Regions from separate parts of the Pseudomonas sp. TE36184 genome, predicted to be linked through region 2. Evidence: predicted binding sites of a transcription regulator. Region 2 holds the regulator's gene; each other region holds the start of a gene.

Region 1 (4,744 bases), 1.3 Mb from region 2:
CGGGCCTGGGCTACCAGTGCCGAGGCGGTGGACGTGTTGTCGCCGGGCTGCGGGGCCGGGTTCAGCGCGGTGATTTCGCGAGCGACGGTCAGGTGCAGGTCGATCCGGTCCAGCAACGGCCCGGAGAGTTTGTTGCGATAGCGCTGGACCTGCTCCGGCGTACAGCGACAGCGCGCGCTGGGGTCGCCCATGTAACCGCAAGGGCAGGGGTTCATTGCGGCGACCAGTTGAAAGCGCGCCGGGAAACTCACGCGGTCGCGGGCGCGGGAGATCACGATATGCCCCGACTCCAGTGGCTCGCGCAAAACCTCAAGCACCTTGCGATCAAACTCCGGCAGCTCATCCAGGAACAGCACGCCATGGTGGGCCAAGGTGATTTCCCCCGGTTGCGGCTTTGACCCTCCACCCACCAGCGCCGGGCCGGAGGCCGAATGGTGCGGCTGGCGAAACGGCCGATGGGGCCAATGACTCAGGGGCGCCAGGCTGACCACTGATTGAATCGCTGCCACTTCCAGCGCTTCGTGCTCACTCAGCGGCGGCAGCAAACCCGGCAGGCGGCTGGCGAGCAAGGTCTTGCCGGTGCCGGGCGGGCCGCTGAACAACAGGTTATGCGCGCCTGCCGCAGCGATCAGCAGTGCGCGTTTGGCGGCGAGTTGGCCCTGGACTTCGCTGAGGTCCGGGTAAGGTTTGTTCAAGTACAGCAGACCGTCAGACTTGAAGGGCTCGATCGGCACATGCCCATTCAGGTGCGCCACCACCTGTAGCAGGTGGTCCACCGCAATCACCTTCAACCCCGATGCCAGGCAGGCCTCTTCGGCATTCGCCCGGGGCACGATCACGCTGCGCCCGGCCTTGCGCGCCGCGAGCGCTGCCGGCAACACACCTTTCACTGCGCGTACCTCGCCCGATAGCGCCAATTCCCCCAGGCATTCCACGTCGTCGAGCATCTGCGTCGGCACCTGCACGCTCGCCGCGAGAATCCCGAGGGCTATCGCCAGGTCAAAACGCCCGCCGTCCTTGGGCAGGTCGGCGGGCGCGAGGTTGAGGGTGATGCGGCGGGACGGGTATTGCAGCGCGGAGTTGAGGATGGCACTGCGCACGCGGTCCTTGCTTTCCTTGACGGCGGTTTCCGGCAAACCCACCAGGGTGAGCGATGGCAGACCATTGGCCATGTGTACTTCGACGCTGACGGCAGGGGCTTCGACGCCGATCTGGGCGCGACTGTGGACGATGGCGAGGGACATGCTCATTCCTTGAAAGGGCGGGCCGCTTCCTGCGGTTTTTCAAGGGTAGACGAGGTGGGGTGGAGCGGGACGCGGGAGGTTTTACAGAACGTATCCGCAGAGTGACGCAGAACAAGTGGGGGCGCTGGTTTGCGTGCGATAGGGGCGGTCAGGCGTATCAGAGGGACCGAGGTGATTCCATCGCAGGCAAGCCAGCTCCTACATTGGCCGGGGGTTATTCGGAGGCTGCCGGGGTCAACCGTGCTTCCAGCTCCGCCACTTTCGCCTCCAGGCTTTCCAGGCGTGCTCGGGTGCGGGCCAGCACCACCATTTGGCTGTCGAACTCTTCCCGGCTGACCAGGTCGAGCTTGCTGAAGCCGCTTTGCAGCAAGGCCTTGAACTGGCTTTCGATTTCATTGCGGGACAGCGGGGTCTCGCCGCTGAACAGGCGGGAGGCATGGCCGCTCAGGGCGTCGAGGAGGTCTTTGGGCGCGAGCATGGGAAATATTCCGGAAAACTGTTGGCCGGCAGTGTATCACGCAGCGTCTATAGTCATTTCCACGACCTCGAGCGCACGCTTTTCGCGCAGGGTGTCGGGCGGTAGCGCACCGTTTTCGTGCGCAATCACCCCGCCAAAAAGCCCCGCAGGTGGGCATAAGTGGGCAAGGGACTGATTTCAGTGGTTTTTACGGAGCTGGCAAGGTTTCTGCTTAGACGAACATGACCCATGCACTGATGCAGTCGCTGTGACGAATGCAGTGCGCCGACGGATCAGGGGTACAGGTTTCGTCACCAGTGGTTCGCTGGCGTCGCAATGGCAACTGCTCTTGCGACGACGCGTTACAAAGCCAGGCGCTGCGCTTAGACTTGAGACGGGTTTGTTTTCCTGGGGCAAGTCCACCAATTCGGGAGAGAGTTTTCATGAAGCTAGTCACTGCCATCATCAAGCCGTTCAAGTTGGACGATGTACGCGAGTCGTTGTCCGAAATCGGCGTGCAGGGCATTACCGTTACTGAGGTCAAAGGCTTCGGGCGGCAGAAGGGTCACACCGAGCTGTATCGCGGCGCGGAATACGTGGTTGATTTCCTGCCGAAGGTGAAGATTGATGTCGCCATTGACGACAAGGATCTTGATCGGGTTATCGAGGCGATAACCAAGGCCGCCAACACCGGCAAGATCGGTGACGGCAAGATCTTTGTGGTCAATCTGGAACAGGCTATTCGCATCCGTACCGGCGAAACCGATACCGACGCAATCTAAGCCGCCAAACCCAACGCCCCAGGAGAAAACAATATGACTCTGCGTAAATTCGCAGGGCTCGGAGCCCTGTTGTCCATCGTAATGCCAAGCCTGGCCATGGCGGCAGACGAAGTGGCTGCTCCAGTCCTCAATTCCGGCGACACCGCGTGGATGCTTACATCCACCGCGCTGGTGCTATTCATGACCATTCCCGGCCTGGCGCTGTTCTACGGCGGTATGGTTCGCTCGAAAAACATTCTGTCGGTGATGATGCAGTGTTTTGCCATCACTGGCCTGATCACGCATTCTGTGGGTCATCTACGGTTACAGCATCGCGTTTGACACGACCGGCATGGAGCAGGGCGTTGTAAACTTCAACTCCTTCTTTGGCGGCATGGGCAAGGCGTTCCTGGCGGGCGTAACCCCGGCCAGCATCACCGGGCCTGCGGCGCTGTTTCCGGAAGCGGTGTTCGTCACCTTCCAGATGACCTTCGCCATCATCACCCCGGCGCTGATCGTCGGTGCGTTCGCCGAGCGCATGAAGTTCTCCGCGATGCTGATCTTCATGGCTATCTGGTTCACCCTGGTTTACGCGCCGATCGCACACATGGTCTGGAGCGGCAATGGTGGCCTGCTGTGGGACTGGGGCGTGCTGGACTTCGCTGGTGGCACCGTGGTGCATATCAACGCGGGTGTGGCTGGTCTGGTGGCGTGCATCGTGCTTGGCAAGCGTAAAGGCTACCCGACTACCCCGATGGCCCCTCACAACCTGGGTTACACCTTGATCGGTGCGGCCATGCTGTGGGTCGGTTGGTTCGGCTTCAACGCCGGCTCCGCTGCTGCGGCCAACGGCACTGCCGGTATGGCGATGCTGGTGACCCAGATCGCTACAGCTGCTGCGGCGCTGGGCTGGATGTTCGCCGAGTGGATCACCCACGGTAAGCCAAGTGCCCTGGGCATCGCCTCGGGTGTGGTGGCTGGCCTGGTCGCCGTCACGCCTGCGGCAGGCACCGTGGGCCCGATGGGCGCTCTGGTGATCGGCCTGGTTGCCGGTGTGATTTGCTTCTTCTGCGCCACCAGCCTCAAGCGCAAGCTGGGCTACGACGACTCCCTGGACGCGTTCGGCGTACACGGTATCGGTGGCATCGTCGGTGCGATCCTCACGGGCGTTTTCGCAGCCCCAGCCCTGGGCGGCTTCGGCACCGTGACTGACGTGGCGGCCCAAGTATGGATTCAGTGCAAAGGCGTCGGCTTCACTGTGATCTACACCGCCATCGTGACCTTCATCATCCTCAAGGTGCTGGATATGGTCATGGGCCTGCGGGTTACCGACGAAGAAGAGGCTGTCGGCCTCGACCTGGCACAACACAACGAACGCGGCTACAACTTGTAAGTAGGCGAAAAAAACATGCCCGGCTTGCCGGGCATTTTTTTGTCTGGCATTTGTCCGTCAGGACACGGGGTGCCGGTTTTTTGCGTCGCATGTGTGATGGCGCGCACACCGCGCTTTTCCGGGTGCGAATGTCTTACAGGCATGTAGGCGTATTCGGCACTTTGTTTTTTCCCTGAGCGCGCTAGAATGCGCGCCGATGGGCGGAGAACTGTATGTGGCAACAGACCCTGATTACCCTGCGGGCCAAGCCCCGGGGCTTTCACCTGGTAACCGACGAGTTGCTTGCCGGCTTGCCTGAATTGAAGGCGTGTCGCGTGGGCCTGTTGCATCTGTGGTTGCAGCATACCTCGGCCTCGTTGACCATCAACGAGAATGCCGATCCGGCGGTTCGTCGTGACTTCGAGCGTTTTTTCAACTCGCTGGTGCCGCAAGGCCGAGCCGGGTTCGAACACAACGACGAAGGCCCGGACGATCTGCCGGCGCACTTCAAGGCCAGTCTCCTGGGTTGCCAGCTGAGTTTGCCGGTCAAGGCCGGCCGCTTGGCGATGGGGACCTGGCAAGGTGTTTATCTGGGCGAGCACCGTGATCATGGCGGTGCTCGTAAAGTCCTCGCCACTTTGCACGGTGATGGGGCATAAGCCACTGGTTATCCGGTGGATGTTGATTTTTTTCCGGCGACCTTCGACAGATGGTGAAGCTGGGCTATAACTAATCTGCTTTTCGCAAGTCATGAGGTAGAACATGAGCGACGATGATCTGGAAAACGACGAACTGGAAGTAGGCGACGAAGACGACACCGAAGAAGGTCTTGAGGCGGCAGCGGAAGACGTTGCTGACGACGACGGTGGCGATGACGTTCCTGTTCCGGCTGCCAAAGGCAAAGCCAAGG
Region 2 (4,744 bases):
CCGCCACGTATCTGGCTGTTCGTGTTTGCCATCATCGCGCACAACATCCCGGAGGGTATGGCGGTTGGCGTGTCGGCGGGCGGCGGCATGCCGGATGCCGACAGCCTGGCCATGGGCATCGCTTTGCAGGATGTGCCCGAAGGCCTGGTGATTGCGTTGGTGCTGGCCGGGGCAGGGATGTCGCGGTTCAAGGCGTTCCTGATCGGTGCGGCTTCGGGCTTGGTCGAGCCGATATTCGCAGTGCTTTGTGCCTGGTTGGTGAGTCTGGCGCAGGTGCTGCTGCCGTTAGGCTTGGCGTTGGCTGCTGGCGCGATGCTGCTGGTGGTCACTCACGAGGTGATCCCCGAATCGCGGCGCAATGGCCATGAAAAGCTCGCCAGCCTGGGACTGTGCATCGGGTTTTGCTTGATGATGGTGATGGATACTGCATTGGGCTGAAGCTGTTGCGGCTTCAGCCTCTGTCTCGTCGGGTGGGTTTATTCACCCTCATCAAAGAAGTTATTGATCAGCTTGGTCAAGGCGTCCATCGCTTCCTGCTCTTGCTCGCCTTCGGTCTTCAAATGAATCTTGGTGCCCTTGCCGGCGGCGAGCATCATCATCGCCATGATGCTCTTGCCGTCGACCATGGTTTCCGGAGTGCGTCCAGCGCGAACCTGGCAGGGGAACTGCCCGGCAATGCCGACGAACTTGGCTGAGGCGCGGGCGTGCAGGCCCAGCTTGTTGATGATTTCAATTTCCAGAACGGGCATCGCGGGGGTGTTCCTTTCAGCTAAGGTCGCGGTGGCGAACCTGGACGTTCTTGAGGGTTTGTTGCAGCATCTGGCCCAGGCGTTCGGTCAGGTAGACGGAACGGTGGTGGCCGCCGGTGCAACCGATGGCAATGGTGACATAGGCCCGGTTGCTGGCGGCAAAGCGCGGTAGCCATTTGAGCAGGTAGCTGGAGATGTCCTGGAACATCTCCTCGACATCCGGTTGCGCGGCCAGGTAGTCCGCCACCGGCTGATCCAGCCCCGACTGGTCCCGCAACTCCGGCTTCCAGTAAGGATTGGGCAGGCAGCGCACATCGAATACCAGATCGGCGTCCACCGGCATGCCACGCTTGAAGCCAAACGACTCGACCAGAAAGGCCGTGCCGGGCTCGGGCTGGTTCAGCAGGCGGAGCTTGATGGCATCGCGCAGTTGGTACAGGTTGAGGCTGGTGGTGTTGATCTTGAGGTCGGCGAGGTCAATGATCGGCCCCAACAGCTTGGTCTCGTCCTCGATGGCTTCGGCCAGCGAGCGATGCGGGCTGCTGAGGGGGTGGCGTCGACGGGTCTCGGAGAAGCGTTTGAGCAGGGTTTCTTCGTCTGCGTCCAGGTACAGCACATCACAGTGAATGTGCTTGGCGCGCACTTCCTCAAGCAGTGCCGGGAACCGCGAGAGGTGGCTGGGCAGGTTGCGGGCGTCGATCGACACGGCGACCAGTGGCTGTGCCAGTTCGGTGTGGATCAGCGCGCGCTCCGCCAACTCCGGCAGCAGGCCGGCGGGCAGGTTGTCGATGCAATAGAAGCCGTTGTCCTCAAGAACGTTGAGGGCGGTGCTTTTACCTGAGCCGGAGCGGCCACTGACGATGATCAAACGCATGATTACTGCTCGATTTGTTCAGCCAGGACAACCTGATACAACGCCTCATTGCTGCTGGCACTGCGCAGTTTGTCGCGTACTTCCTTGCGGTCAAGCATGCTGGCGATCTGCCGGAGCAGTTCCAGGTGTGCATCGGTGGCGGCTTGCGGGACCAGCAACACGAACAGCAGGTCGACCGGGGCACCGTCGATGGCGTCGAAATCGATGGGAGCGTCCAAGTGCAGCAGGGCGCTGACAGGTGTCTCGCAGCCTTTGAGGCGGCAGTGAGGAATGGCGATGCCGTTACCAAAACCGGTCGAGCCGAGTTTTTCACGGGCAATCAGAGCCTCGTAGACATCTTGCATCTCCAGCTCAGGCACTTGTTTGCTGATCAGGTTGGCAATCTGTTCGAGGGCTTTCTTCTTGCTGCCCCCCGGCGCGTTCACAAGGGAACGGCCGGGAGTCAGGATGGTTTCAAGTCGGATCATGGGTGGGGAGTGTTAGCGGCCGGTGCCCTGTAGGAGGCTCTGCTGCTTTTCCTTATGCTTTTTGATTTGGCGATCCAGCTTGTCGGTCAGGTCGTCAATGGCGGCATACATATCAGAATGCTCAGCATTGGCGACGACTTCTCCGCCGGGTATACGCAAGGTGGCTTCGATTTTCTGCTTCAGCTTTTCGACAGTCATAATGACTTGCACGTTGGTGATCTTGTCGAAATGCCCCTCAATTCGTTTGAGTTTTTCGCCGATATAGGTGCGCAGCGCGTCGGTCACTTCCAGTTGGTGTCCACTGATATTGACTTGCATACAGCTTCTCCTTCGTTGCCAGTGCATAAAGCGGCAGGCAGAGATGCCTGCCACTGGAACGCTGTGGCCTGCCCGTCACATCAAACGCTTACGCTCGCTGGAAGGCGCGATCCCAAGGGACTCGCGGTACTTGGCGACGGTTCGACGGGCGACCTGAATGCCTTGTGCCTCCAGTAAACCAGCGATCTTGCTGTCACTCAACGGCTTTTTCTGATTTTCCGCGGCAACCAGTTTTTTGATGATTGCGCGGATCGCCGTGGACGAGCATTCGCCGCCTTCGGAGGTGCTGACATGGCTGGAGAAAAAGTATTTCAGCTCATATATACCCCGTGGGGTATGCATGAATTTTTGCGTCGTTACCCGGGAAATCGTTGATTCGTGCATGCCCACCGCTTCTGCGATGTCGTGCAGGACCAGCGGTTTCATCGCTTCGTCGCCGTACTCAAGGAAGCCGCGCTGGTGCTCGACGATTTGCGTGGCCACTTTCATCAGGGTTTCGTTGCGGCTTTGCAGGCTCTTGATGAACCAGCGCGCTTCCTGCAACTGGTTGCGCATGAAGGTGTTGTCGGCGCTGGTGTCGGCGCGACGGACGAAACCGGCATATTGCGGGTTGACCCGCAGGCGCGGCACCGATTCCTGGTTCAGTTCCACCAGCCAGCGTTCGTTGTCTTTGCGCACGATCACATCGGGGACGACGTATTCGGCTTCGCTGGACTCGATCTGCGAGCCCGGGCGCGGGTTGAGGCTCTGCACCAGCTCGATGATGTGGCGCAGGTCGTCTTCCTTGAGCTTCATGCGGCGCATCAGCTGGCTGTAGTCGCGGCTGCCCAGCAGGTCGATGTAGTCGGTGACCAGGCGTTGGGCTTCAACGAGCCAAGGGGTCTTGGCGGGCAGCTGGCGCAATTGCAGCAGCAGGCACTCGCTGAGGTTGCGCGCGCCAATGCCGGCGGGCTCGAACTGCTGGATGCGGTGCAGGACGGCTTCGATCTCGTCCAGTTCGATGTCCAGTTCCGGGTCGAAGGCTTCAAGAATCTCTTCGAGTGTCTCGTCCAGATAACCCTGGTTGTTGATGCAGTCGATCAGGGTCACAGCGATCAGGCGATCGGTGTCGGACATCGGCGCCAGGTTCAATTGCCACAGCAAGTGGCTCTGCAGGCTCTCGCCGGCGGAGGTGCGGGTGGTGAAATCCCACTCGTCGTCATCATTGCTGGGCAGGCTGCTGGCGCTGGTCTGGTAGACGTCTTCCCAGGCGGTGTCCACGGGAAGTTCGTTGGGAATACGTTCGTTCCATTCGCCTTCCTCCAGGTTGTCCACCGTAGGGGCGGTTTCCTGGTAAGAGGGTTCCTGCACGTCGGAATTGGGTTTTTGCTCGATGTTGTCGGCCAGCGGGTCTGCATTATCGAAGTCGTCGCCTTCTTCCTGGCGTTCGAGCATCGGATTGGACTCCAGGGCTTCCTGGATTTCCTGTTGCAGGTCCAGTGTCGACAATTGGAGCAGGCGGATGGCCTGTTGCAGCTGCGGTGTCATCGTCAGCTGCTGGCCCATTCTCAGGACTAGCGATGGTTTCATGGCAGGGGCTTAACACCTTATTCGCCGGCGCAATGCGCCATCCACGACAGGGCGCGTGAGCGCCAAACATAAGCAAATTATATGCCTGATATCGGGGGCTTTGCCTAGAGCGCGGTAACAATAAAAATCCGGAGGTTTTCATTGACTCCCGCGCACCTTGGCGAACGGCCTGCCACCGCCTTTTTTTCCAGGCAGGCTTACAGGCGGAACTCGTGGCCCAGATACACTTCCTTGACCAGTTCGTTGGCCAGGATCGTGGCCGAATCGCCTTCGGCAATCAGTTGCCCATCGTTGACGATATACGCAGTTTCGCAGATATCGAGGGTCTCGCGGACGTTGTGGTCGGTGATCAGTACACCGATGCCCTTGGCCTTGAGGTGATGGATGATCTGCTTGATGTCGCCGACCGAGATCGGGTCGACACCGGCAAACGGTTCGTCCAGCAGGATGAACTTCGGTGCAGTGGCCAGGGCGCGGGCAATCTCCACGCGGCGGCGTTCACCACCGGACAAGCTCATGCCGAGGTTGTCGCGAATGTGGTTGATGTGGAATTCCTGCAGCAGGCTTTCCAGCTCCTTGCGGCGGCCGTCGCGGTCGAGTTCCTTGCGGGTCTCGAGGATCGCCATGATGTTATCGGCAACCGACAGTTTGCGGAAGATCGACGCTTCCTGGGGAAGATAGCCGATACCGGCGCGCGCACGGCCGTGCATCGGCTGGTGGCTGACGTCGAGGTCGTCGATCAGGATGCGACCTTGGTCCGCCTGGAC
Region 3 (4,744 bases), 640 kb from region 2:
GCCGAGAAGAACTGCCCGGCGGCGGCAGGGTCCAGCTTGTAGCTCGGGGCCTGGGCGATGACGCTGGCGATCACCTCTTGCTCGCGCTTCTTGTCTTCTACGGGCTTGTGGCTGTCCCACTTGCTCAGGGCGACCTGGTCGGCGATCGCCAGGCGCTCGGCGATGCTGTTGAGTAAAGGTTCGAGGCTGGGCGGCGCAGCGCTCGCACTGGCACTGACGAATAACAGAGCGAACACAAGTCGACGGTTCAATGCTGATCTCCTTGTGGGAGGGAGCAAGCTCCCTCCCACCTTTTTGATTGGGTTTGCAGGTGCGGAGCTGTGTAATCCCCGGGCAAAAAAAGACCTCCCGAAGGAGGTCTTTTTCGATCACGCCACGTTAAGCGACGCTACCGGATCAGCAGCTGTAGTACAGCTCGTATTCCAGTGGGTGTACGAAGGTGCGGACTTTGATTTCTTCTTCGCTTTTCAGCTCGATGTAGGCATCGATGAAGTCGTCGCTGAATACGCCGCCTTTGGTCAGGAACGCACGGCCCTTGTCCAGCTCTTCCAGGGCTTCTTTCAGGCTGCCGCACACTTGTGGGATCTCTTTGGCCTCTTCAGGCGGCAGGTCGTACAAGTTTTTGTCGGCGGCGTCGCCTGGGTGGATCTTGTTCTGGATGCCGTCCAGGCCAGCCATCAGCAGTGCAGCGAAGCCCAGGTACGGGTTGGCTGCCGGGTCCGGGAAGCGGGCTTCGATACGGCGAGCGCGCGGGCTGGACACGTAAGGAATACGGATCGATGCGGAGCGGTTACGAGCCGAGTAGGCCAGCATTACCGGTGCTTCGAAACCTGGGACCAGACGCTTGTAGGAGTTGGTCGACGGGTTGGTGAAGCCGTTCAGGGCCTTACCGTGCTTGATGATACCGCCGATGAAGTACAGGGCGGTGTCGGACAGGCCGGCATAACCTTCGCCAGCGAAGGTGTTCTTGCCATCTTTAGCGATGGACAGGTGAACGTGCATACCCGAACCGTTATCGCCGTACAGAGGCTTAGGCATGAAGGTTGCGGTACGGCCGTAGGCATCAGCCACGTTGTGTACGCAGTACTTCAGGGTCTGGACTTCGTCAGCCTTGGCAACCAGGGTGTTGAACTTCACACCGATTTCGTTCTGGCCGGCAGTCGCCACTTCGTGGTGGTGTACTTCGATGACCAGGCCCATTTCTTCCATGGCGTTGCACATGGAGGTACGGATTTCGTGGTCGTGGTCGAATGGCGGAACTGGGAAGTAGCCACCTTTGATACCTGGACGGTGGCCTTTGTTGCCGCCTTCTACGTCCTGGTCGGACATCCACGAACCTTGTTCGGAGAAAATCTTGAACATGGAACCGGAGATGTCGGACTTGAACTTGACCGAATCAAAGATGAAGAATTCTGGCTCTGGGCCTACGAATACGGTGTCGCCGATACCGGTCGACTTCAGGTATTCCTCGGCACGCTTGGCGATCGCACGTGGGTCGCGGTCGTAGCCTTGCATGGTCGAAGGCTCGATCACGTCGCAGACGATGATCAGGGTTGGGTCTTCGGTGAACGGGTCCAGCACGGCAGTGCTGTCGTCCGGCATCAGGATCATGTCGGAAGCTTCGATGCCTTTCCAACCGGCAATGGAGGAACCGTCGAACATTTTGCCTTCTTCGAAGAACGCGTCATCCAGCGCGTCGCGAGCCGGCATGGTCACGTGGTGCTGAGTGCCTTTTGTGTCCGTGAAGCGCAGATCAATCCACTTAACGTCATGATCTTTGATGAGTTGAACCGACTTCGACATGGTGTCCTCCGGGGTGGCTTCGGGCTGGGTAGTGGAGTTAGCCCTTAGAATGTGGGTGATGCCGGCGCGGATAGTCCGCCATGGCAACCTGCCTCACAAGAGAGCAAATTGCATGCCAGTGCGCCAACATGGCCTTTTTGCGTCAAAATGGCCCCTATAACAGTGCAAACTGCCGAAATGGAATAAATAACGCACTGCAATGTGGCGCGCATTTGCATAAATGACCTGTTTTGGTGCGTTGCGCCGTTGATGCATATTAACTGGTTAAACCTTGAGCGATTTCCGCTATAATCCGCGCCCCCCTTTTTCGGCAGGCCCTGCGCGCGCTGTTTCCATGAAATTAATCGTTAAAGTCTTCCCCGAGATCACCATCAAAAGCCGACCGGTACGGATGCGTTTCATCCGTCAGTTGGCCAAGAACATCCGTGCCGTGCTCCGCGATCTGGACCCGGCTGTGGTGGTGAACGGTGTGTGGGACAATCTCGAGCTGGAAACCCGTGTCACCGACGCCAAGGCCTTGAAGGATATGACCGAGCGCCTGAGCTGCATGCCGGGCATCGCGCATTTCCTGCAGGTCGACGAGTACCCGCTGGGCGACTTCGACGACATCACCGAAAAGTGCAAACAGCACTTCGGCAGCGAGCTTGAAGGCAAGATTTTTTCGGTGCGCTGCAAGCGTGCCGGCAAGCACCCGTTCAGCTCCATGGATGTGGAAAAATACGTCGGCAGCAAGCTGCGTCGCGAGTGCGGCGCAGCCGGAATTTCCCTCAAGGCGCCGCAAATTGAAGTGCGGATGGAAATTCGCGACCAACGGTTGTTTGTGATCCACAGCCAGCACAATAGCATTGGTGGCTACCCGCTCGGCGCCCTGGAACAGACCCTGGTCTTGATGTCCGGCGGTTTCGATTCCACGGTGGCGGCCTACCAGATCATGCGCCGCGGCCTGATGAGCCACTTCTGCTTCTTCAACCTGGGCGGGCGTGCCCACGAATTGGGCGTGATGGAAGTCGCGCACTATATCTGGAAGAAGTACGGCAGCTCCCAACGCGTGCTGTTTGTCAGCGTGCCGTTCGAGGAAGTACTGGGCGAAATTCTCGGCAAAGTCGATAACAGTCATATGGGCGTAGTATTGAAGCGTATGATGTTGCGCGCAGCGTCCCGAATTGCCGATCAGCTGCAGATCGACGCGCTGGTGACCGGCGAAGCGATTTCCCAGGTATCCAGCCAGACGCTGCCGAACCTGTCGCTCATCGATTGCGTGACCGAGAAGCTGGTGCTGCGCCCGCTGATCGCCAGCCATAAGCAGGACATCATCGACCTGGCAGAACAGATCGGCACCGCCGACTTTGCCAAGCACATGCCTGAATATTGCGGGGTCATTTCGGTGAACCCCAAGACCCACGCCAAGCGCAACCGCGTGGAGTATGAAGAACAACAGTTTGATATGGCGGTTCTGGAGCGTGCGCTCGAGAACGCCAAACTGGTCCCGATCGATCGTGTCATCGACGAGTTGGGCCAGGATGTGCAGATCGAAGAAGTCAGCGAAGCCCTGGCCGGTCAGATCATCATCGACATCCGTCACCCGGATGCCGCTGAAGACGAGCCGCTGGAAATCGCTGGCATCGACGTACTAACGCTGCCGTTCTATGCATTGAACGCGCGTTTCAAGGAACTGGATAACAGCCGTCAGTACCTGCTGTATTGCGACAAAGGCGTGATGAGTCGCCTGCATGCCCACCATTTGCTCAGTGAGGGGCATGCCAATGTGCGCGTTTATCGACCGAGCTAAGAGCCCGGGGCTGTTTGCCTGTGGCCTGCGTCACCGGCCCCCCGACTCTGCCGTCAAGCTGTAACGGCAAGGCCTGACTCTACTGTTAATCGCTGCCACGACCTGTCAGCACACCGAATCCTCTGATCGAGATACACAAGTGATCGAAAATCTACGTAACATCGCCATCATTGCTCACGTTGACCATGGTAAAACCACCCTGGTAGACAAACTCTTGCGTCAATCCGGCACCCTGGAGCGCAACGAGCTCAACGACGAGCGCGTGATGGACTCCAACGACCAGGAAAAAGAGCGCGGTATTACCATCCTGGCTAAAAACACCGCTATCAACTGGAACGGCTACCACATCAACATCGTGGATACCCCGGGCCACGCCGACTTCGGCGGCGAAGTAGAACGCGTAATGTCGATGGTCGACTCCGTTCTGCTGCTGGTTGACGCTCAAGACGGCCCTATGCCGCAAACCCGTTTCGTGACCAAGAAGGCGTTCGAAGCCGGCCTGCGTCCGATCGTGTGCATCAACAAGGTTGACCGTCCAGGCGCGCGTCCGGATTGGGTTCTGGACCAGATCTTCGATCTGTTCGACAACCTGGGTGCTACCGAAGAACAACTGGACTTCCAGGTTATCTACGCTTCGGCCCTGAACGGTATTGCCGGTCTGGATCACACCGCCATGGCGGAAGACATGACCCCGCTGTACCAGGCCATCGTTGACCACGTTCCACCACCGAAGGTTGACCGTGACGGTCCGTTCCAGATGCAAATCTCGGCACTGGACTACAACAGCTTCCTGGGTGTTATCGGCGTTGGCCGTATCGCTCGTGGTAGCGTCAAGCCGAACACTCCGGTTGTTGCTATCGGCGCCGACGGCAAGAAGCGCAACGGTCGTATCCTGAAGCTGATGGGTCACCACGGCCTGCACCGCATCGACGTTGAAGAAGCGTTCGCCGGCGATATCGTGTGCGTCAGCGGTATGGACTCGCTGTTCATCTCCGACACCCTGTGCCAGCCGGACACTGTCGAGGCGATGAAGCCTCTGACCGTCGACGAGCCAACCGTTTCCATGACCTTCCAGGTAAACGACTCGCCTTTCTGCGGTAAAGAAGGCAAGTTCGTGACCTCCCGTAACATCAAGGAACGTCTGGACAAAGA

The links. The regulator sigma-54, encoded in region 2, starts transcription at its own class of promoters, with help from an activator protein. The targets are predictions, from matches to a motif close to ANTGGCATNNANNTTGCTNT.
Region 1: glnK (P-II family nitrogen regulator) is a predicted target of sigma-54. The motif match lies at 1,917-1,936, and genes of this name have one in related genera.
Region 3: glnA (glutamate--ammonia ligase) is a predicted target of sigma-54. The motif match lies at 1,904-1,923, and genes of this name have one in related genera.

What each region holds. Positions count from the first base shown of each region.
Region 1 is NZ_JBSSCU010000001.1:4,854,645-4,859,388, forward strand. Features, by position in the region: gene ACVWZP_RS21715 (YifB family Mg chelatase-like AAA ATPase) at 1-1,244, opposite strand, end outside; gene ACVWZP_RS21720 (accessory factor UbiK family protein) at 1,459-1,722, opposite strand; gene glnK (P-II family nitrogen regulator) at 2,145-2,483, shown strand; partial or broken gene ACVWZP_RS21730 (ammonium transporter) at 2,517-3,855, shown strand; gene ACVWZP_RS21735 (secondary thiamine-phosphate synthase enzyme YjbQ) at 4,068-4,493, shown strand; gene sutA (transcriptional regulator SutA) at 4,597-4,744, shown strand, end outside.
Region 2 is NZ_JBSSCU010000001.1:3,517,652-3,522,395, reverse strand. Features, by position in the region: gene ACVWZP_RS15800 (ZIP family metal transporter) at 1-438, shown strand, start outside; gene ACVWZP_RS15795 (HPr family phosphocarrier protein) at 477-749, opposite strand; gene rapZ (RNase adapter RapZ) at 766-1,623, opposite strand; gene ptsN (PTS IIA-like nitrogen regulatory protein PtsN) at 1,626-2,090, opposite strand; gene hpf (ribosome hibernation-promoting factor, HPF/YfiA family) at 2,103-2,408, opposite strand; gene ACVWZP_RS15775 (RNA polymerase factor sigma-54) at 2,484-3,977, opposite strand; gene lptB (LPS export ABC transporter ATP-binding protein) at 4,175-4,744, opposite strand, start outside.
Region 3 is NZ_JBSSCU010000001.1:4,158,367-4,163,110, reverse strand. Features, by position in the region: gene ACVWZP_RS18700 (chorismate mutase) at 1-251, opposite strand, end outside; gene glnA (glutamate--ammonia ligase) at 397-1,803, opposite strand; gene thiI (tRNA uracil 4-sulfurtransferase ThiI) at 2,138-3,592, shown strand; gene typA (translational GTPase TypA) at 3,732-4,744, shown strand, end outside.